One region of the Streptacidiphilus cavernicola genome, then DNA from elsewhere that is predicted to be linked to it. Evidence: riboswitches for the same ligand, from Rfam matches in the RefSeq annotation. Region 1 holds a riboswitch; each other region holds the start of a gene.
What was found. A riboswitch is a leader RNA that binds a small molecule or an ion and turns the genes downstream of it on or off. The one in region 1 is predicted to bind cyclic di-AMP.

Region 1 (5,464 bases):
ATCCTGTCCCCCGCGGTCGGCCCGTAGAGGTCGGCGTAGCGGCGGCGGGTGAGGGTCAGCGCCGGGCGGGGGTCAGTCATCGAGGCTTCCCTTCGTCTCGCCGCGCAGGCCGAACACCTCGCGGCGCCCGCCCAGCGGGATCAGCTCGACCTCGGCCGGGATGCCGGGCTCGAAGCGGACGGCGGTGCCGGCCGGGATGTTCAGCCGCTGCCCGCGGGCGGCGGCCCGGTCGAACTCCAGACCGGGGTTGGCCTCGGCGAAGTGGTAGTGCGAGCCGACCTGGACCGGCCGGTCCGCGGCGTTGACCACGGCCAGGACGGTGACCGGGCGGCCGGGGTTGAGCGCGATGTCGCCGGTGCCGAGCAGGATCTCACCGGGGACCAGCGGGCCCGGGGAGCCAGGGGCCGCGCTCATGCGATCGGCTCGTGGACGGTGACCAGCTTGGTCCCGTCCGGGAAGGTCGCCTCCACCTGGACGTCCGGGATCATCTCAGGGATCCCCTCCATCACGTCTTCCCTGGTCAGCACCGTCCGGCCGGAGCGCATCAGCTCCGCGACGGTACGGCCGTCCCTGGCGCCCTCCAGGATGTGGACGGTGAGCAGCGCCACCGCCTCGGGGTGGTTCAGCCGCAGTCCGCGTGCGCGCCGGGCCCCGGCGACGTCCGCGGCCACATGGATGAGCAGGCGCTCCTGCTCGTGCGGGGAGAGTCTCATGTCGGCGTTGCACCTCTGTGCGGGGCCGTCCCGGGCCGCCGCGGCAGCCCGGGGAGGGGACGCGGGCACGACGCCGTGCCGCGGGGTGCCCCCGGCGCGCGGCGGGGGCACCGGGCGTGGACGGCGTCGCACACGGGCCGCACTGCCCGCCGCCACCACGCCCGATCCGCACCCCGGGGGTGGTGATCGTGTGGCGACACGTTAGCGGACCGGGGCCGCCGGGCGGCAGGGGCGACACGGCGCGGCGGTGCGACACGCCGAAGCCGGAAAACATGTCGGAACAGCCTCAAGAGGGTCGGGATATGAGCGTCCGTCATTCGCGGAAGATCACTCGTCCGAGTGAGTGTCACACGCCTCGATTAGGCGGATCATTGGTAGGCGATTCGGCCATGATCGCCGACGAGCCGCAGGTCAGAGGCTATTCCCAAAGCCAGTGTGAAATTTGTCAACCCTCTTGAAAATAGCCGGAATTAGATCGTCCGAACGCGCAGCGTCCGCATCCGGGCACTCCGTGGAACTGCGGGTGACAAGAGTCACAAAAGGCCGTGGGAACGTGAAGATCCCATAAAAAACTGGCAATACTGTCCGCCGAACAGCAAAAGTCCTCGCCACCGTGGCGGGGCGGTCCGGCCGGACGCCGAGTCTCGCCACCGGTCGGGCGCCAGGTGCACACCACCTGACAGGCGAGAGCGGGAGACCCAATCACGACGGGACGGCCGGACCGTCCCTTGGGGTGAAGCCACACGGTGGCCGGGCAGCTTTCGGAGCCCGAACCCGACAGGGAGACCTTTCGTAGGCGGTTCCGGAAGGAAACGCGTGACTGCGTCCGTTCGTACTCATGCCCAGAAACAGGACAGCCCCACCGCCTCCGCCCCGGCGAGGAACAACAGCCGCCGCTGGCGTTCGGGCATCACCTCCGTGCTCACCCTGGCCGCCGTGGCCGGCGGGACGCTGCTGTCCAGCGGCACCGCGGACGCCGCGACGATCGAGGCCAAGGCCCTGGGCATCGCGGCCTCCAAGCACGGCGACCCGTACGTCTACGGCGCGGCGGGCCCCACCCGCTTCGACTGCTCCGGCCTGACGTACTACGCCTTCAAGCACGCCGGAAAGAGCCTGCCGCGTACCGCGCAGGCCCAGTACAACAAGGTCCACCACATCTCCAAGGCCAGCCTGCGCCCCGGTGACCTGGTCTTCTTCCACTCCGGCCGCTCGGTCTACCACGTCGGCATCTACGCCGGGCACGGCAAGATCTGGCACGCCCCGCACACCGGCGCGAGGGTCCGGCTGGAGAAGATCTGGACCAAGTCGGTCTACTACGGCCGCGTGTGACCCCTCCTGGGGCCGCCGTCACGGCGACGACGGCGGCTCCAGGGTGTTCGGCTGGTGCTGGTCGCCGATGGTCTGCCACAGCCGCCGCGCCCGCTCGTGGTTGCGGCGGGCCGACCCGGGGTCGCCGGCGGCGGCGTCCAGGTCGCCGATGAGCTGCCAGCAGGCGGACTCGTCCTGACGGTCGCCGTGCCGGTGGAACAGGTCCGCGGCGCGCTCCAGCGCCGGGACCGCCCGCTCCCGGTCGTACTGACCGGCGTAGACGCGGCCGACCTCCAGCAGCGTGTACGCCGCGCAGCGCTCGTCGGCCAGCTCCTCGAAGGTGGCCAGCGCCTGCCACAGGCAGTCCAGCGCCTGGTCCGAGTCGCCGCGCTGGTCGTGCAGCCGGCTGACCCGGCGCAGCACGACCGCCACCCGGTGCCCGTCGTCGAGCGCCCTGGCCTGGCGCAGGGCGTCGCCGAACCAGGACTCCGCCTCGTCCAGGTCGCCCTGCATCAGCCGCATCACGGCCATCGAGCAGGACAGCTGCGCTTCCAGGTGCCGGTCGCCCTCACCGACCGCGATGGCCAGCGCCTGCTCGACCCGTTCGGCGGCCTCGGCGTAACGGCCGCGCACCCGGCTGACCGTGCCCAGCATCGCCACCGAGAGGGCCTCGCCGCGCTTGTCCCCGCCGTCCCGGCACAGTTCGACGGAAGACTCGAGCGAACGCGTCGCCTCGTCGAACTCGTCCCGGTAGATCTGCAGTTGGCCGAGGCCGCGGAGCAGCACCGAGGCGCCGCGGCCGTTGCCCGCCGTCCCGGCCGCCGCCAGCGCCAGCCGGTGCCCGTGCTCCCAGTCCTGGTAGAGGCACCGGTGGTCGTAGTAGGTCACCGTGCCGGCCGCCAGCTCCCAGGCCAGCTCGTCCAGGCCCCAGTCCACGGCCAGCTTCACCGCGCCGAGCAGGGTCTCGCGTTCCGCGTCGAACCAGCCGACCGGGTCGGCCAGCAGCCGCTCCACCACCGGGTCCGGCAGCGACCGGCGCGAGGCCGAGCCGGGCTCGCCGACCAGCAGCCCGGCCGGGAGCCGTTCGGTGCCACGCCCGGCCAGGTCGAGCCAGGCGGACAGGACCCGGACCATCGCGTCCCGCCGGTCCGCCTCGGGCAGCTCGGCGGCGACCTCCACCGCGCAGGTCCTGATCAGGTCGTGCAGCCGGTAGCGCGGCTGGCCGACGGCGTCGGTGGCGGTCAGCCGCACCAGGCTGGCGTCGACCAGGGTGTCCAGCACCTCCTCGGCGTCCGGGCGGTCCAGCAGCGGGCCGAGCACCCAGCCGGGCAGGGTGTGCGCGCCGAGCAGGCCGAGCAGGCCCAGCGCGCGCACCGCGTCGGCCGGCAGCAGCCGCAGGCTCAGTTCGACGCTGGCCCGCACGCTGAGGTTGCCGATCCTCAGCTCGGCCAGCCGCCGGGACTCGTCCTCGATCCGCTCCCGCAGCACCCGCAGCGACCAGGCCGGGCGGCCGGTGAGCTTGGCGCTGGCGATCCGGATCGCCAGCGGCAGGTTGCCGCAGCAGGCGAGGATCGCGTCGGCCTCGGCCGGCTCCCGGTCGACCCGGCGCCGTCCGACGATGCCGATGAACAGCTCCCGCGCCTCGGCCGGGCTCAGCACGTCCAGGTCCAGGTGCCGGACGCCGGGGAGCTGGGTCAGCAGCGTGCGGCTGGTGACCAGGACGGCGCAGCCGTCGGCCCCCGGCAGCAGCGGCAGCACCTGGTCGGCGTGGCCGGCGTCGTCCAGCACCACCAGCATCCGCCGGTCCGCCAGCAACGAGCGGTAGAGCGCCGCCCGTTCGGACAGGCCGTTCGGGATCGCGCTGCCCACGATCGAGAGCGCCCCCAGCGCCTCGGCCAGCATCAGCGCCGGGTCCCGCGGCTCGTCCGACGTGCCGGCCAGGTTGAGGTAGAGCTGGCCGTCCGGGAAGGCGGCGCTGGCCAGCCGCGCGGCATGGGTCGCCAGGCAGGACTTGCCGACGCCGGGACCGCCCACCACGACGACCACCGGGGCCCGGTTCGGCGCCGATCCGTCGAGCAGCCCGGCGACCTCGGCCAGGGCGTCCGCCCGGCCCACGAAGTCGGGCACGTCGAGCGGCAGCTGACGCACCGGCAGGGCCAGGTCCGATTCGGCGCCCGCCGGGCCGGGGCCCTCCGGTGCGTCGGCGGAGCCGTTCGCCGGGGCCGCCAGGGCCGGGTCGGCGACCAGGATGCGCCGGTGCAGCGCCTGGATCAGCGGGGTGGGGTCGACGCCGAGCTCGCCGGCCAGGGTCCGCCGCAGCCGCTCGTACACCTGCAGCGCCTCGCCCTGGCGGCGGCACCGGTAGAGGGCGACCATCAGGTGCTCGGCGACGTGCTCGTCGTAGGGGTGCTCGCGGGACAGGGCGGTCAGTTCCTCGACGACCTCGCGGTGGCGCCCCAGGTCGAGTTCGAGGCTCAGGCACCGCTTGTGGGTGGCCGCGCGTCGCTCGTTCAGCCGGGCCGCGTCGAACTCCAGGACCCGGCTGGAGACGTCGACCAGGGCGCCGCCGCGCCAGCAGGCCAGCGCGCGCCGCAGCGCGAGGGCCGTCTCGGCGCTGGACTGGTGCCGTTCGGCGAGCCGGCGCTCGTGGTCGAACTCCAGCAGGTCGAGCTGGTCCGGGGCCAGGTTGATCTGGTAGCCGCCGCGCCGGGTGCTGATCAGGGAGCCGGGCGCCCCGCAGGCGGCCAGGTTCCGCCGCAGCCCGGAGAGCGCGTCCTGGACCTGGCGGACCGCGGTGGCGGGGGTCCGCTCGTCCCACATCACGGCCACCAGCCGCTCCATGGGGACCACGTTGTTGGCGTCGACCAGCAGCGCGGCCAGCATCTTGGCCTGCCGCGGTCCGTCGAGCCGGACCTCGCGCCCGGTGATCCGGGCATGCAGCGGCCCCAGCACACCGAATCTCATCGTCTCCCCCGGCAGACCTCGCTCTAGGACGAATCTAGGACGACCGACGGATTCCTGTCCATAGCGTCATCGCGGGCTGTGAACCACCGGAGGGAGTTCGATGACCATGCGCCGCGACCGTGCCGCGACCGCTGTGGCCGCACTGCTGCTGACCACCGCGGTGGCCGGCTGCGCCAGTGCCGCCGACGGAGGCCGTCCGGCGGCGGTGACTCCGCGGGCGGCGGCGGCCCCGCTGCCGGTCACCACGACCGCGACCCCGTCCGGGCCCTCGGAGCTGGTCCTCCCGGTGGCGCCCTATCTCTTCAGCGACGCCCAGTCGTCGCAGCTCGTGGCCGCGCACAGCGAACTGGTCGCCGCCTGCATGAAGCGCTACGGCTTCGGCTACCGCGTGTCGACCGCCTCGGCCGCGCACGCGGCGCTGCCGGCGAACGAGTCGCGCTACGGCGTGATGACGCCGGAACAGGCCCAGTACGGCTACC
Region 2 (5,464 bases), on a different contig from region 1:
GCTACGACGCCATCATCACCGCCTGCGAGTCGCTCGGCGCCGACCAGGAGAAGGTGCTGGAGCACGTCAACCAGTACGGCCACGGCATCCAGGACCGGCTGACCGGCAAGCACGAGACGGCCCCCTGGGACGTCTACAGCTACGGCGTCTCCGACCGCGGCGCGTCGGTGCGCATCCCGTGGCAGGTCGAGGTGGAGCAGAAGGGCTACATCGAGGACCGCCGCCCCAACGCCAACGTCGACCCGTATGTGGTGACCCGGCTGCTGGTCAACACCTGCTGCTCCGCGCTGGAGAAGGCCGACCAGGTCTGATCCACCCGCACGTACGACGCAAGGGCCCGCCGGAGGATTCCGGCGGGCCCTTGCGTCGTTCTGGCGGATGCGCTGTATGCCAGGTGCGCTGTGCGGGGTCAGGCGTTCTTCACCAGCGAGACCTCGAACTCCAGCGTGATCTTGTCGCTGACCAGCACGCCGCCGGTCTCCAGGGGCGCGTTCCAGGTGATGCCGTAGTCCTTGCGGCTGATCACGTGCGAGCCCTCGAAGCCGAGGCGCTGGTTGCCGAAGGGGTCGGTGGCCGCGCCCTCGTAGTCGAAGTCGATGGTGACCGACTGGGTCACGCCCTTGACTGTCAGGTCGCCGGTGAGCTTCACGCTGGTGTCGTCGGTCAGCTGGACGCCGGTCGAGCTGAAGCTGATCTCCGGGTAGGTGGCCAGGTCGAGGAAGTCGTTGCTGCGGAGGTGGCCGTCGCGGTCGGCGTTGCGGGTGTCGATGCTGTCGACCTTGATGGTGAGGGTCGCCGAGGACTGCTCCGGCTTCTCCGCGTCCACCACCACCGTGCCGGTGAACTCGTTGAAGGAGCCGCGGACCTTGGTGACCATCGCGTGGCGGGCGACGAAGCCGATCCGGGTGTGTGCCGGGTCGATGCTGTAGGTGCCGGAGAGCTCGGGAGAGAGGGTGGCGGCCATGGTGGACTCCTCAGTGGTTGACGTGTCACCTTGATCCTAGCAAAGATGGGTGATGTGTCAACCAAGGCATGTAGGGTGTTTCCATGAACGACTTCGACACCACGGCCGCGCCCCCGGCGAACGCGACCGTGACCGCTCCCGCGCCGCGCTGGCTGGACGCCGCCGAGCAGCAGGCCTGGCGTGCCTTCCTGCGGATGCAGGCACAGCTCACCGCCCGCCTCGGCCGCGACCTGCAGGCTGACTCCGACCTCTCGCTCGCGGACTACGACGTCCTGGTGCACCTCACCGACCTGGACGGGGGGCGGCGGCGGATTCTGGAGCTGGCGCGCGAGCTGGACTGGGAGAAGAGTCGGATGTCGCACCACCTGGCCAGGATGGCCAAGCGCGGGCTGATAGCCCGTGAGGAGTGCTCGGCGGACGGGCGCGGTGCGTTCATCGTGATCACCCCGGCCGGTCAGGCCGCCATCGAGGCCGCGGCCCCCCGGCATGTGGAGTCGGTCCGACGGCTGGTGTTCGACCGGCTGAGCGCGGATCAGGTCGCGGTGCTGGCCGCGGTGTCGGAGAAGATCCTCGGCGGGCTGGAGAACCCCGATCCCTGCGAGTCCTGACCCTGCGAGTCCTGGGCCGACGCGACTGACGGTGCCTTATAGGTGGTATGTCCGTTTTAACGGAAATGCTCCTGTGTCCTTGCTGTGTGCGGGAGTTGGCCGGGTCTGGCTGTGACCTCTCTCATATCCCTCTCATCTTCGTCCGAAAGGTCTGATGCATGTCCGACAACCCTGACCCGCTCCGCTGCCAGGTCACCTGGGGCGTCTGCCCCGAGCACGGCGCCACTCTGCGGGCCGTCGCCGACGGCAGCGTCTGCGCCGCTCCCGGCTGTCCGCGGACCTGGGACTACGACCGGTTCGCGGCCCCCTGCCCGGATCTGGCGACGCATCAGGTGGCGGACTCGGCCGGGGGCATGCTGCTGCTCTGCGGAGGGCACGCGCTCGCGGTCGGGGGTCGGCTGGAGGGTGCGGTGATCACCCCGCTGGGCGCCGGTCGGGGGTAGTGCGCCCGTCGAACGGCGGGGGATGGTGTGTGGTGCAGATCACAGCCGGTTGTAGTTTGCCCTCCGGTATGTCTATCTTTCTGGCGCCGCGTTTAAGCGGAACAGACAACTCCGGAACGCCGAGTCCTGCCACCGGGGATGTCGAAGACCCACACACAGCACCATGGCAGGAGCGGGGGACCCAGGTTTGCCGCTGCGACCGCGTGTCACGGACACATGGTCGCAGCTAGGGGTGAAGCCGTGCAGCGCACGGCCGGGCAACTCCAGCCCGAATCCGACAGCTCACCTCGCAGGCGTGGGAGAGGAACGCACTTTCATGCTGTCCCACAACGGCCGTCACCGTGCCGCCAAGTCCCGCCACAGCCGTACCCAGCGTCTGATCGCCTCCGCCGGTCTCACCGGTGTCGGCCTCGCGATTCCGCTCGTCAGCGCGACCTCCGCCTCCGCTGCTCCGGTCAGCACCTGGGACCGGGTGGCCAGCTGCGAGAGCACCAACAACTGGTCGATCAACACCGGCAACGGCTACTACGGCGGCCTGCAGTTCTCCGCCGACACCTGGGCCGCCTACGGTGGCACCCAGTACGCCGCCACCGCCGACCAGGCCACCAAGGACCAGCAGATCGCGATCGCCGAGAAGGTCCTCGCCTCCCAGGGCCCCGGCGCCTGGCCGGTGTGCGGCCCGGAGGCCGGTCTGACCGCGGGCGGCGCGCCGGCCCAGGTGGACACCTCCTCCAGCTCGTCCAGCAGCTCCTCCAGCTCCTCCGCGGCGAGCGCGCCCAGCACCACCCCGAGCACCCACTCGTCGAGCTCGGCGTCCACCGGCTCCTCCGCCGCGCCGTCGGGCAACATCACCACCTACACCGTGGTCGCCGGCGACTGGCTCTCCACCATCGCCGCCAAGCAGCACGTCTCCGGTGGCTGGGAGCGCCTGTACCAGCTGAACCGGGCCTCGCTGACCGAGGGCCCGAACGTCATCTACCCCGGTGAGATCCTGAAGCTCAGCGGTGGCGTGGTCACCTCCGGCACCAGCTCCGACAGCTCCGGCTCCAGCAACTCCGGCTCCAGCTCCAGCGGCGACGCCGCGGTCACCAGCTCCGCCGTGACCACCACGTCCGCGAGCAGCAGCGACAACAGCAGCAACTACGCCTCCGGCAGCATGGCCTCGGCCATCGCCTTCGCCCAGGCGCAGGTCGGCGACGCCTACGTGTACGGCGGCACCGGCCCCAACAGCTGGGACTGCTCGGGCCTGGCCCAGGCCACCCTGGCCAAGGCCGGCATCTCCATCCCCCGCACCAGCGAGGACCAGGCCGCCGCATCCACCCGGGTCTCGCTGAGCAACCTCCAGCCCGGCGACCTGCTGTTCTGGTCCAGCGACGGCAGCGACGCCGGCGCCTACCACGTCGCCATCTACACCGGCAACGGCGCCTACGTCGAGGCCGCCAACCCGAGCGCCGGTGTCAAGACCGACACCATCGCCAACTGGGCGCCGACCTTCGCCGGCCGCATCGGCTGACCGTCGTACCGCTTGACCGAGGTTGCCTCCTCACCGATGGGGCCCGCACGCCGACTCCGGCATGCGGGCCCCATCGGCATTTCGGGGATAACGCCCTTTCAGGACACCACGTCCTTGCCGCGGAAGTGCCGGAACGCCAGCGCGAACAGCACCAGTGCGTAGGTGACCGAGACCGAGGCGCCCTTGGCCATCCCGTCCCACTGCGGCTGGGTCTGCAGCAGGTCCACCCAGGAGTAGGCCCAGTAGGTCGGCAGGAAGTCGCGGATGCCGCCCAGCGCGGTGATCGCGCCCAGGATGTTGCCGAGGATGGTGAGCCCCAGCGCCCCGCCGACCGCGCCCAGCGGGGCGTCGGTCACCGTCGACAGCCAGAACGCCAGCGCGGCCGTCACCAGCTGGCTGACCATGATGAACGCCACCGCGACCAGCAGCCGTACGGTCGAGGTGCCGACCGGCAGGGCGCCGCCGGCCGGGAGCTCCAGCGGACCCCAGCCGTACGCGGCCGTCCCCGCCGCCAGCGCGACCAGCGGCACCAGCAGCGTCGCCACCACGCTGAAGCCCATCGCCACGGTCAGTTTGCTGAGCAGCAGCCGGGACCGCGGCACCGGCGCCGCCAGCAGGTAGCGCAGCGAGGACCAGCCCGCCTCCGAGGCGACCGTGTCGCCGAAGAACAGCGCGACCGGGACCACCAGGAAGAAGCCGGAGGAGAGGAACAGCACGCTTGCTGCGAAGTTCGGCCCGGAGGCGGTGGCGACGGTGAGGAAGCCGGACTGGTTGTTCGGGCCGCCGGGCTTCCCGCCGACCTCGAAGGCGATCAGGATGATCAGCGGCAGCAGCACCACCAGGGCCGCCATCGCCATGGTCCGCCGCCTGCGGAGCTGCCGGACGGCCTCCACCCGCAGCGGCAGGGTGTGCCGGGCGGTGTAGCCGGGGGCGACGGTGTCGCGGGTGTCGAGCGTGCTGCTCACAGGGCAGCGCCTCCGATCAGGGTGAGGAACGCGTCCTCGAGGCGGCGGTGCGGTCCCAGGCTGTGCACCGGGACCTCCAGGCGGACCAGGTCAGCGGTCAGACCGGCGGCGGTCCCGCCGTCCAGGCGGACCAGCAACCCGCCCTCGGCGGGCTCCGCGGCGGCGACGCCGGGCAGCTCGGCGATCTTCTCCAGCACGCCGGGGGCCAGCGGCAGCGTGGTCCCCACCAGCAGGGTGTCGCCGGAGCCGATGATCTCCTGCACCGGCCCGGCCTGGGCCAGCTGCCCGTGGTCCATCACCACCAGGTGGGTGCAGGTCTGCTCGACCTCGGCCAGCAGGTGGCTGGAGACGATGACGGTCCGTCCGGCCGCCGCGTAGCGGACGATGACATCGCGCATCTCCCGGATCTGCGGCGGGTCCAGGCCGTTCAACGGCTCGTCCAGGATCAGCAGGTCGGGCAGGCCGAGCATGGCCTGGGCGATGGCGAGGCGCTGCCGCATCCCCTGCGAGTAGGTGCGGACCGCCCGTTCGACCGCGTCGCCGAGCCCGGCGATGGCCAGCGCCTCGGCCAGGTGCGCGTCCTGGTCCGGACGGCCGGTGGCCCGCCAGTAGAGGTCGAGGTTGGCCCGGCCGGAGAGGTGCGGCAGGAAGCCGGGGCCCTCCACGAACGAGCCGACCCGGGAGAGCACCGGCGCGCCCGGCCGGATCCGCCGGCCGAAGACCCGGATCTCGCCGCCGTCCGGCCGGATCAGGCCCATCAGCATCCGGAGCGTGGTTGTCTTGCCCGCGCCGTTCGGCCCGAGCAGCCCCAGTACCTGGCCGCGCTCGACCCGGAACGACAGGTCGCGCACGGCGTAGCGGTCCGCCGCCCCGGCATAGCGCTTCGTCAGCCCGCTGATCAGCAGCGGGATCTCGGAGTCGGAGTCGGAGTAGGGGACGGTGGCGGGGTCGGGCTCGGCGGTGTCGGGCGG
Region 3 (5,464 bases), on a different contig from region 1:
GGTCAGCCGGGTCAGGGTCGAGACGATGGTCTCCACCTGCGGGTCGACCATCGGGAACTCACGCTGGTACGCCGCGACCTGTTCGTCGATCTGCAGCTCAGTGGTCATGCCCTCCAGTGTCGCACGAAGGCTAAAGGGTTCCGACTTATAAGGTTTCTCACCGAAGACTTTAGTAGTGTACTCTTCCGGAGGAAACCTGTAGCGGACAGGGACGACATGGAGAAGGGCGGTGCAGCATGGCGCGCACGATTCGGCAGGTGCAGGTCGGCAACGCGCTCAGCGCGTTCGGCAGCGGCTTCACCGTCCCCTATATGTTCGTGTACGTGAACCAGGTGCGCGGCCTCGGCTCGATGACCGCCTGGCTGGTCTTCACCCTGTTCGCCCTCGCCGCCCTGGTCGCGCTGCCGCTGGCCGGTCGCGGCATCGACCGCTACGGCCCCCGCCCGGTGCTGGTCGCCGGGGCGGTCACCGCCTCGCTCGGCGCGCTGGCCTTCGGGCACGCCACCGGCAGCGGGCACATCCTGATGTCCGCCTTCCTCTTCGGCGGCGGCGTCGCCGCGGTGCAGCCGGCCCTGGCCACGATGATCGTCCGCTGCTCCACCCGGGCCACCAGGGCGCATGCCTTCGCGCTGCAGTTCACCCTGGTCAACCTGGGGATGGGGATCGGCGCGATGATCGGCGGCCAGATCGTCGACGTGAACCGCCCGGCCAGTCTGACCCTGCTGTTCACGATCGAGGCGCTGATGTTCCTGGTGCTCGCGGCGGTGACCGGAAGCGTCCGCATCCCGGCGCTGCCCGAGGTGCCGGCCGCGGTCTCCGCCGCGCCCGGCGACCGGCCGCGCTCGGACCTGCGGATCCTGCTCGCCGACAAGGCGATGATCCGGATCTGCGTGCTCGCCGGGTTGATCTTCTTCACCTGCTACGGCCAGTTCGAGTCCGGGGTCGCCGCCTACGCCACCGATGTGGTCGGCACCTCGCCGTCCGTGCTCGGCCTGGCGCTGGGCGCGAACACGCTGGCCATCGTCGCGCTGCAGATGGTCGTGGTGCGGATCACCGCGCGCCGCCGCCGCAGCACCGCGATCGCCGCGACCGGGCTGGTCTGGCTCGGCGCCTGGGCGGCCGCGGCCGCGGCCGGGCTGGTGTCGAACGGCACGGTCGCGACCGCGGCGATGCTCTCGGTCTACATGCTGTTCGGCGTCGGTGAGGCGCTGCTCGCGCCGACCCTCGGCCCGATCGTCGCCGATCTGGCCCCGGCGCATCTGCTGGGCAGCTACAACGCGGCGTTCTCGCTGGTCAAGCAGGTCGCGGTGGCGATGGGCCCGGCCGCCGGAGTACTGCTGGTCGGCTCCGGGCTGTCTCCGGTGTACCTGGCGGTGATGGCGGGTTGCACGGTGCTGATCGTGACGCTGGCGCTGCGGCTGAGGTCCCAGCTGACCGGCGTGCAGGACAACGCGGTGCGCCGGACCACGCTGGTGGCCTCCGGCCGCCGGGACCTGATCGAGCCCAGCCTCGCCGCCTGACCGCGGGGCGGCGGGGCTGCCGAGGCGGTGCGGGAGCGGTAGGTGAACGCTGGGCGGCAGGGTGATGAACAAGGGTCGGCGGGGGGTTGAGGGTCTACAGCGCTGTAGTAGTTTCTGAGCTGCCCGTTGATCCGTCCTCTGTCGAAGGCCGCCGATGTCCGTGCTCACCTACCCGGAAGCGATCGGCGTCGGCCTGCTCCAGGGTGTCACCGAGCTGTTCCCCGTCTCCAGCCTCGGCCACAGCATCCTGGTGCCCGCGCTGCTCGGCGGGCACTGGAAGGCGGACCTCAACGTCTCCGCCGCCGACTCCCCGTACCTGAACGTGCTGATCGGGCTGCACCTGGCCACCGCACTGGCGCTGGTCGTCTACTTCTGGCGGGACTGGGTCCGGGTGATATCCGGCCTGGTCAGCTCGATACGGCACCGCCGGATCGAGACCGTCGAGGAGAAGCTCGCCTGGCTGCTGATCGTGGCGACCATCCCGGTCGGCATCGCCGGGCTCGCGCTCGACAAGGTGTTCCGGGAGTCGCTCGGCAAGCCGATCCCGGCGGCGATCTTCCTCACCCTCAACGGCGTGGTGCTCTACGTCGCCGAACGGCTGCGGCGCGGCGGCACCGGACGGCGCCGGGCCGGCGACGACCCGGCCGTCCCGGCTCCCGGTGACGAGAACGTGCATCCTGACGTGCTGTCCGACCGCCGGATCACCAAGCTCCGCTGGGGGCAGGCGCTGGTCATCGGCTCGGCGCAGATCCTGGCCCTGCTGCCCGGCATCAGCCGCTCCGGCGTGACCATCAGCGCCGGGATCTTCAAGGGCATGCGGCACGAGGACTCCGCCCGCTTCGCCTTCCTGCTGGCCACGCCGGTGATCGGGGCGGCAGCCCTGCTCAAGGTGCCCTCGCTGATGGGTTCGGCGGGCGACGGCATCCGCGGCCAGGTGCTGGCCGGTGCGGTGGCGGCGTTCGTGGCCGGGTACGTCGCGGTGCGGTTCCTGACCAAGTACTTCGAGACCAGGACGCTGACCCCGTTCGCGATCTACTGCTTCGTGGCCGGGCTGGGCAGCCTGGCGTACCTGACCCTGACCTGACCCGGCGTGACCCGACCTGACCCGTACGGGTGGCTCGGCGGCGCGTGAACCGGTCCTGGGGCGGTTCCTCTGCTCGAATGATCGTCCGACGTACATCGGCGTGCATCTGAGGTACGCGACGTACACGGCGGCGAGGAGAGGCGCGTCCGATGACCATGACCGGTCGGCCGGGACGGGTGCTGCGGGGCGTGCTGGCGGCGCTCTCGGGCCTGCTGCTGCTCAGCGGCTGCGTCGTGGTCGGAGGCAGGCCGGTCGGCGGTCCCGCGGGCGGTGCGAACCGGCCCGGGGGCGTCTCCGGGGACTCGATGGGGCTGGCCCGTCCGTTCCTGCCGCTGCCTGTGGTCGCCCCGGCCGCCGTCCCCGAGGGCTACGACCCGTCCGCCGACGCCGCGGCAGACCTCGCCGCCGCGCTCGCCGCGGCGCGTGCCGACGGGCGGCCGGTGCTGCTGGACTTCGGGTCGTCCTGGTGCGAGGACTGCCAGGCGCTGACCACGCTGGTGCAGAGCCCCGGCGTGCACCAACTGCTGGCCCGGGACTACCACCTGGTCACCGTCGACGTCGGGCACTACGACCGGAACACGGAGCTGGCTGCCCGTTATGTGACGCTGCCGGGCGACGGCATCCCGGCTCTGGTGGTGCTCGCCCCGGACGGCTCGAAGCGGGCCGCCCCCGGCGCCCAGCAGTTCGCCGACGCCAGGAACCTCGGCGCTGACCAGGTCGCAAACCTGCTGGTGGACTGGCTCTTTACCAAGAACTGACGCTCCGTCCCCAACTGCACCCCCGGGATCTCTTGGATTCAATCGTCACTAGGATTACCTTTCTATAACGCAGTGCGAAGTTCAGCCGTTCGACGGACGGCGTCGCATGTGATCGCCTAATCCAGCGTGTTGGAACCGGGGAACCACGTACTTCCTGGGGTGAATCGGCCGAAACCGGTCGTAGGGGACCTTCCTCCCCGAACCCGTCAGCTAACCCGGTCGGCGAGAGGGAAGGAAAGGAGTACGCCGAACGTGGCGTCGCACCAGCCCACTTGGGCACCCGCACAGTCCACGGCCGTGCTCGGCTTCGCGGCCATGGCCGCGGTCGGAGCAACCGGTCTCGCCGCCCAGCCCGCCTCGGCGGTGGACGGCTCCGCGCGGGGCACCACGCTCGTCGCCCAGGAGCACGACCGGGCCGAGCCCGCCGTCGCCGCTCCGGCCACCGACCCCGGCCTGGCCCTGGCCGACCGGATCCGCGCGCAGGCGGTCCAGCAGCGCGCCACCGCGGAGGACGCGGCCCGTCGGCAGGCCGCGCAACTGGCGGCGGCCAAGCTGGCCATGGCGCAGCAGATCGCAGCGGACGACCAGGCGCGGGCGCAGGCGGCGGACGAGCGCGCGGCGGAGGCGCGGGCCGCCGAGGCCCACGCGGCGGCGCTGCGGGCGGCGGAGGCGGAGGCCGCGCAGGCGGCTCAGGCGCAGGCCCAGGCCGCGCAGGTCCAGGCGCAGGCTGCTCAGGCTCAGGCCGCCGCCCAGGCCCAGCAGTGGGCGGGGCAGGCGCAGGCGGCTCCGTTCGCCGGGTCGGCCACGGCGACCGCGACTCCCGCCCGTACGGCGGTCGGCACGCTGGTGGCCCCGGTGGCCGGGGCGGTTCGCGGCGACGGCTTCGGGCAGTCCGACTCCTACTGGGCCCACCTGCACACCGGCCAGGACTTCGCCGCGCCCACCGGCACCCCGGTGGTGGCGGTCGGCGAGGGCGTGATCACCTCGGCCGGCTGGGCCGGGGCGTACGGCTACCGGGTGGTGCAGACCCTGCCGGACGGCACCGAGCTGTGGTACTGCCACCTCTCGGCCATCGGCGTCGGCGCGGGCCAGGTGACGGCCGGTCAGCCGATCGCCCGGGTCGGCGCGACCGGCAGCAACGTCAGCGCCCCGCACCTGCACCTGGAGGTGCGCCCGTCCGGCGGCGAACCGGTCGACCCGTCGAGCTGGCTCTCCGCCCACGGCCTCGCCCTCTGACGAGGCCCCACAAGTTCCGAGGGTCCCGCTGACATCCCCCCGACAGCGGGACCCTCGGTGCGTCCAGCCCCCGGCGGGCGGTACAACGCTGTTGTACGCTGGTGGCATGGCAGCCAGGCGCAGCATGATCACGATAGCGGCGGACGCGGAGACCAAGGAGCGGGTCCGCTCCTACGCCGAAGCGGCCGGGGTCGATCTCAGCACCTATGTGTCCGCGGCGATCAGCGCGGCGATGGATCGCGACGACCTGGTCGCGCGGGCCTTCGCACCGCTGGACGTGCTGATCGACGAGGCCGAGCAGCGCGACGCCGACCTGCCGTGGCCGCAGTCCGGGACCGAGCCGATCGACCGCGGCGAGAGCGAGTCGATCGACCAGGCTCTCGACGACTTCTTCGACACCCCGCCGCTGGACCGACGGCATCCGCGCGGCGCGGCCTGATGCCGGTCGTCTACGACGCGGGCATGCTGATCCACCTGGAGCAGGGCCGGGATCGAGCGGTCGCCCTACACCGCAAGTTCCTGGAGCGCGGGGGACACCGTCCGATCGTGCCGCTGCCGGTGCTCGGCCAGGTGTGGCGGCCGGGTCCTGGCAACTACACGACGTTGAAGCCGATTCTGGCCGGCTGCACGGTCTACGCGGCGCGTGACTCCCGGCCGCCCTCCTTCGAGGCCAAGGGCTGGGGCGACGGATCACGGCCCTGCCTGCCGTGCGCGTCGGGCCACACCGAGCGCGACGGCAAGCGGGTCGGCGCGCTCGCGGCGCGGGTGAAGCTGCCCGCGAAGAAGCAGTTCGACGTGGTGGACGCCCTGGTGCTGGTGGTCGCGGCGCACCACGGCCGAGCCCTGGTCGTGACCACGGACGTGGA
Region 4 (5,464 bases), on a different contig from region 1:
GGGCCTGCAGCGCGAGTTGGGTCTGCCGCCGCTGTCCGGGAGCCGCCCGGCCGACGCGGTGGAGGCGGTGCTGCCGGCCACGGCGTCCCCGCACGACGTGGCCCGGCGCGCGCTGGACGCGGACGACCCGGCGCTGCTGGACCAGTTGCTCGCGCTGCCGCACACCCATCTGCTGGTGGACGGCTACAACGTGACCAAGAGCGGCTATCCGACGCTGCCGCTGGAGAAGCAGCGGGCCCGGCTGCTGAACGGCCTCTCGATGCTGGCCGTGCACAGCCGCGCCGAGGTCACCTGCGTCTTCGACGGCAAGGACCTGGACGCGCCGGTGCCGATGGCGCCGACCCGCGGGGTGCGGGTGCTGTTCAGCCGATCGGGGGAGACCGCCGACGAGTTGATCCGCCGTCTGGTCCGGGCCGAGCCGGAGGGGCGTCCGGTGGTGGTGGTCTCCACCGACCGCGAGGTGGCCGACGGGGTGCGCAAGGCGGGGGCCAGGCCGGTGCCCTCGGCGATGCTGCTGAAGCGGCTGATCCGCACCTGAGTAGCCGCTTCAAACCTCTTACCTGCACCAGACATTGAGGACAATTCCGCCCAGCACCCCCGGCGGGGGCGACAAGTTCACGGATTCATCACTAGTGTCTCCCTTCGAACTTCTGTACCTGGCCTGCCCGAAGGGAACCCGGCTCCGTGGTCTCACACCGTCGTACGAAGCAGCCGAGCCGTGCACGCGTGACGATCCTCACGGCAGCCGCCGCGACCGCGGTGGCGCTCTCGGCGCAGACCGCGGCCAGCGCGGCGCCCACCACGACCGGCCAGGCCAAGGCCGAGGTGAACGCGGACCGCACCGCCGCCGCGGCGGCGTCGGAGAAGTACGACGGCGCGCAGGCCCAGGAGCAGGCGCTGCAGCACCAGGTGAACATCCTCCAGGACGAGATAGCCCGGCAGCAGGCCGTGATCAACACCGAGACCACCACCCTCGGCGCGGTGGCCAGCGCGCAGTACCGGGACGGCTCGGTCGACCCGACGGTGAAGCTGATGCTCTCCGCGAACCCCACCGAGTTCCTGACCCAGGCGTCCTCCGAGAACCAGGTGGACAGCAACCAGGCCGCGCTGATCGCGCAGCTGGTGGCCCAGCAGCACACCCTGGCCGCCGAGAAGGCCCAGGCCGCACAGGAGTTGAAGGCCCAGCAGGCGCTGCTGAAGCAGATGCAGCAGGCCAAGGCCTCCATCAACGCGAAGCTCAAGCACGCCCAGGGCATCCTGGACGCGCTCACCCCGGCCCAGCGGGTGGTGGTGAACGCGCCGGCCGGCGGTGGCGGCTACACCCCGCCGTCGTCCGGCAGCAGCTACATGTCGGTCTCGCAGATCGACCTCTCCGGGATCTCCGCGGCGGCCCGCACCGCGATGCTGGCCGCGATGAGCAAGGTCAACGTCGCCCCGTACGTCCCCGGCGGCTCCGGGCCGAACCAGTTCGACTGCTCGGGCCTGGTGATGTGGGCCTACGCCCAGGCCGGGATCTCGCTGCCGCACTACTCCTACTCGGACGAGACGGTCGGCACCGCGGTGCCGTTCTCGCAGATGCGGGTCGGCGACATCGTGGTGAACGAGAGCGGCGACCACGTCGGCCTCTACGCCGGCAAGGGGATGCTGCTGAGCGCGCCGCGGCCGGGCCTGACCGTGGATATCCAGCCGCTGTCCTACTTCGGCACGATCGTGGCGGTCCGGCGCTTCTGACGCCCCGTCTCGACCATCTGTGACTCACGTCACACGGGCCCCGAAAGCCTCGGGCGTATGTCCGATTTGAGCGCCATGTCGATCTGATGCGGTCATCCAATGACTACGTTCGGTCGTGCAGTTGATGCATCATCGAAACCTAAAAGAGTTTTTACTTACAGGGATTTGAATAGATCACGTTCGGGTCACTAGTGTCATCGATCGAACCACCGCGAAGTCGATCACCCACCAGGGTGGCAGCGGAGGTTTCCGCCGAGTCCGACCGTACGGCCCCCGGCCGTCAGTTCGGAGCCGGGGAACCATGTTTCCTCGGGGTGAATCGACGCCAGGCCGGCCCCCGCCGGTGAAGCGCCGTAGGGCACGTCTTCCAGCCCGAACCCGTCAGCTCACCCGGTAGGCGGCCGTAGGAAGAAGGAGCTCGCCTTCGTGGCGTCCCATCGTCGACCGAAGAGTCCGACCCGTGCACGGATAACCGTGCTCACCGCCGCCGCCGCCACGACCGTCGCGCTCGCCGCGACCGCTACCCAGTCGGCGCAGGCAGCCCCCACCCAGACCACGGCTCAGCTGAAGGCCCAGATCGACAAGCTGAACCAGGACGCCGACGCCGCCGTCCAGAAGTACGACGCGGCCCAGTCCCAGCAGCAGACCCTGCAGAAGCAGGTGACCACCCTGCAGGACCAGGTCGCGCGCCAGCAGGCCTCGGTGACCGCGAAGTCCGCCGTGCTCGGCCAGGTCGCCAGCGCGGAGTACCGCAGCGGGTCGATCGACCCCTCGGTGCAGCTGATGCTCTCCGCGAACCCCACCGAGTACCTCAACCAGGCCTCCACCATGGGCCAGGTCACCGACAGCCAGGCCGCCCTGCTGGACCAGCTCAGGTCCGACCAGAAGACCCTGGACCGGGAGAAGGCCGACGCCGAGGGTAAGCTGAAGCAGCTCGACGCCACCAGCAAGCAGCTCTCCGCCTCCAAGGCCGACGTGCAGAAGAAGCTCGCCGCCGCCAAGGCCAAGCTCGCCTCGCTGACCGCCTCCCAGCGCGCCGCGGTCACCCACGCCGAGAACAGCGGCTCCAGCAGCAGCTACCACCCGGGCTCGGTCAAGGCCGGTTCGGCCGCCGAGGCCACCGCCTTCGCCGCCGCGCAGACCAAGCTGGGCGACCCCTACGTCTACGGCGCGACCGGCCCGAACTCCTTCGACTGCTCCGGTCTGATGCAGTGGGCCTACGCCCAGGCCGGCGTGTCGATCGGCCGCACCACCTACGACCAGGTGGACGTCGGCACCGCGGTCGCCTCCACCGCTGACCTCCAGGTCGGCGACCTGGTCTTCTTCAACAACGACTCGCACGTCGGGATGTACGCCGGCGGCGGCGAGATCCTGCACGCCCCGCACACCGGGACCGTCGTCAAGTACGAGAAGATGAGCGAGATCGGCTCGATCTACGCGATGCGGCACCTGTAGGCCGATAGGCCCGCAGCCACTCAAACGGCCGTACGGGCCCGACCCCTGACGGGGGGTCGGGCCCTTCGCGTTGTCCGGCGCCACCCCCGGCGACATGCCCTTTCGTTCAAATGTGCGTAATTGGTCCGAATATTCGTCATATCAGGGGTTTGGACTCGGTGTGTCCGACTCGCTAACGTCTGCGCTCGGCCCTCCGCGCCGTCGACCGCCCTCCCGGGTGGCACCGGAGGACCGCCGGACATCCTGGGCCGACGCAGCCGGCGTCGCGCGGGCGGGACCGGCACCGGACGAATGGAGTCCGCCCTCGTGGCGTCTCACCGACGGGCCCGACCACTGGGCCGGCACTCCGCAGTGACCACGCTCTCCCGCAGCGCCGCGACCGTGCTGGCGGCCACCGCCGCCGTCCTGGCCGGCGGCGGCAGCGCCCTGGCCGACCCCGCCGCCCCCGCCACCGCGGACCAGGTCCGGCAGCAGGTGCAGAGCCTGTACGCCAGGGCCGAGGTCGCCGGGCAGCAGTACGACGGGGCCAAGGAGCAGGAGCAGGCGCTGCTGCGCAGCTCCGGCCTGCTGCAGCAGCGGGTCGCGGTGGAGCAGCAGCACATCAACACCATGGAAGCGGGCATGGGCGAGCTGGCCAGCGCCCAGTACCGGCAGGGCGGCGGGATGGACCCGCTGGTGCGGCTGCTGTTCAGCGCCCACCCGGACCAGTACCTGGCCCAGGCCAGCAGCGCCGACCAGGTGGACGCCTCCACCGCGCAGACCCTGCACCAGGTCGAGGCCGAGCAGCGGCAGCTGGCCCAGGACCGCACCGAGGCGGTCGGCGAACTGGCCCGGCTGGAGTCGCTGCGCCGGTCCATCGCCGGCAGCAAGGCGCAGGTGCAGCAGCAGCTCGGCCACGCCAGGGCGCTGCTGGCCGGGCTGGACGGCGCCCAGCGCAGCGCGCTGGCGCAGGCCGAGCAGCAGGTCGAGGACGTCTCCGCGCAGGCCGCGGCGGCGGCCGAGTCGGTGCTGCCGGTCGGCGAGGGGCCCGCGTCGGCCAGCGCGGCGGTGGCGCTGGCCGCCGCCCGCAGCGCGCTGGGCCGCCCGTACGTGTACGGGGCGACCGGGCCGGGCTCGTTCGACTGCTCCGGGCTGATGTACTGGTCCTGGCAGCACGCCGGGGTGCGGCTGCCGCGGACCTCGCAGGAACAGATGTACGCGGGGCGGCTGGTCCCGCTCTCCCAGGCCCGCCCGGGAGATCTTGTGATCTACTACAGCGACCACCACCACGTCGGGATGTACGCGGGCAACGGCATGGTCATCCATGCGCCCTACCCCGGCGCGAGGGTGCGCTACGAGCCGGTGGACTCCATGCCCGTGGCGGGGGTGGTCCGGGTCTGAGGGAGTGCGGTGATGGCGGCAGGCAGGAGGACGGTCCTCGCGGGCGGCGCCGTCGCGCTGCTCGCCGCCGGGGGCCTCGGCGGCGCGGCGTGGCACGACCACCGCCGCGACCAGGAGGAGGACGCGTCGGCCGCCGCGTCCGGTTCCGCGGCGTCGGCCGGGAGTTCCGGGAGCGCCGCCGACGCCGAGGCCCGCGCCGGCATCCAGCGGCTGCTGGACGCCCGCGCCGCCGCCGTGCTGGCCAGGGACCAGCAGGCGCTGGCCGACACCGTCCCGGACGCCGCGCAGGCGCTGCGGGACAGCCAGGCGGCGATGCTGGCGAACCTGGCCCAGGTGCCGGTCGCGAGCTGGAGCTACACGGTCCAGCGGCTGGACGCGTTCCCGCTGCCGCCGGTGCTGACCGGCGTGGGCGGGACCGACCCGCGGCGGGCGGTCCAGGTGGAGTTCGGCTACCGGCTCTCCGGCTTCGACTCGGTGCCGGTCACCGCCACCCAGTACCTGACCGCCGTCCGGCAGCCGGACGGCGGCTGGCTGCTGTCCTCCGACAGCGACCGCCCCGGCGGCGCGGTCCAGCTCTGGGACCTCGGCCCGGTCACCGTCGTGCACGGCCGCAGCTGCCTGGTGCTCGGGCTGCGCGGGCAGAGCACACTGCAGGCGGTCGCGGACCAGGCGGACCGCGCGGTACCGGCGGTCAGCGCGGTCTGGGGGCGGTCCTGGGGCGAGCGGACGGTGCTGCTGGCCCCGCTGGCCTCGGACCAGTTCGGCCGACTGCTCGGGGTGGACCCGCTCGCCTACGCCTCCATCGCCGCCGTCACCACCGGGGAGCTGGGCCCGGCCGAGGCCGGGCGGACCGAGCGGATCACCCTCAACCCGCAGGTCTGGGACACCCTCAACGCGC

Region 2: it holds a riboswitch for cyclic di-AMP, as region 1 does, so the genes downstream of both, ACEZDE_RS20355 (transglycosylase family protein) here and ACEZDE_RS30960 (C40 family peptidase) in region 1, are expected to answer to the same signal.
Region 3: it holds a riboswitch for cyclic di-AMP, as region 1 does, so the genes downstream of both, ACEZDE_RS18055 (M23 family metallopeptidase) here and ACEZDE_RS30960 (C40 family peptidase) in region 1, are expected to answer to the same signal.
Region 4: it holds a riboswitch for cyclic di-AMP, as region 1 does, so the genes downstream of both, ACEZDE_RS08990 (C40 family peptidase) here and ACEZDE_RS30960 (C40 family peptidase) in region 1, are expected to answer to the same signal.

What each region holds. Positions count from the first base shown of each region.
Region 1 covers NZ_JBHFAB010000032.1:80,535-85,998, reverse strand. The annotation lists gene ACEZDE_RS30975 (urease subunit alpha) at 1-80, opposite strand, end outside; gene ACEZDE_RS30970 (urease subunit beta) at 73-384, opposite strand; gene ACEZDE_RS30965 (urease subunit gamma) at 411-713, opposite strand; cyclic di-AMP (ydaO/yuaA leader) riboswitch at 1,377-1,527, shown strand; gene ACEZDE_RS30960 (C40 family peptidase) at 1,623-2,042, shown strand; gene ACEZDE_RS30955 (AfsR/SARP family transcriptional regulator) at 2,061-4,985, opposite strand; gene ACEZDE_RS30950 (hypothetical protein) at 5,092-5,464, shown strand, end outside.
Region 2 covers NZ_JBHFAB010000015.1:6,491-11,954, forward strand. The annotation lists gene glnII (glutamine synthetase) at 1-311, shown strand, start outside; gene ACEZDE_RS20340 (YceI family protein) at 410-964, opposite strand; gene ACEZDE_RS20345 (MarR family winged helix-turn-helix transcriptional regulator) at 1,048-1,572, shown strand; gene ACEZDE_RS20350 (hypothetical protein) at 1,731-2,015, shown strand; cyclic di-AMP (ydaO/yuaA leader) riboswitch at 2,165-2,326, shown strand; gene ACEZDE_RS20355 (transglycosylase family protein) at 2,332-3,528, shown strand; gene ACEZDE_RS20360 (ABC transporter permease) at 3,627-4,493, opposite strand; gene ACEZDE_RS20365 (alpha/beta fold hydrolase) at 4,490-5,464, opposite strand, start outside.
Region 3 covers NZ_JBHFAB010000012.1:176,757-182,220, forward strand. The annotation lists gene ACEZDE_RS18035 (MarR family winged helix-turn-helix transcriptional regulator) at 1-108, opposite strand, end outside; gene ACEZDE_RS18040 (MFS transporter) at 237-1,520, shown strand; gene ACEZDE_RS18045 (undecaprenyl-diphosphate phosphatase) at 1,675-2,604, shown strand; gene ACEZDE_RS18050 (thioredoxin family protein) at 2,754-3,362, shown strand; cyclic di-AMP (ydaO/yuaA leader) riboswitch at 3,466-3,602, shown strand; gene ACEZDE_RS18055 (M23 family metallopeptidase) at 3,615-4,598, shown strand; gene ACEZDE_RS18060 (hypothetical protein) at 4,705-5,037, shown strand; gene ACEZDE_RS18065 (hypothetical protein) at 5,037-5,464, shown strand, end outside.
Region 4 covers NZ_JBHFAB010000005.1:177,529-182,992, forward strand. The annotation lists gene ACEZDE_RS08980 (NYN domain-containing protein) at 1-538, shown strand, start outside; gene ACEZDE_RS08985 (C40 family peptidase) at 727-1,731, shown strand; cyclic di-AMP (ydaO/yuaA leader) riboswitch at 1,972-2,147, shown strand; gene ACEZDE_RS08990 (C40 family peptidase) at 2,206-3,186, shown strand; gene ACEZDE_RS08995 (C40 family peptidase) at 3,493-4,566, shown strand; gene ACEZDE_RS09000 (hypothetical protein) at 4,579-5,464, shown strand, end outside.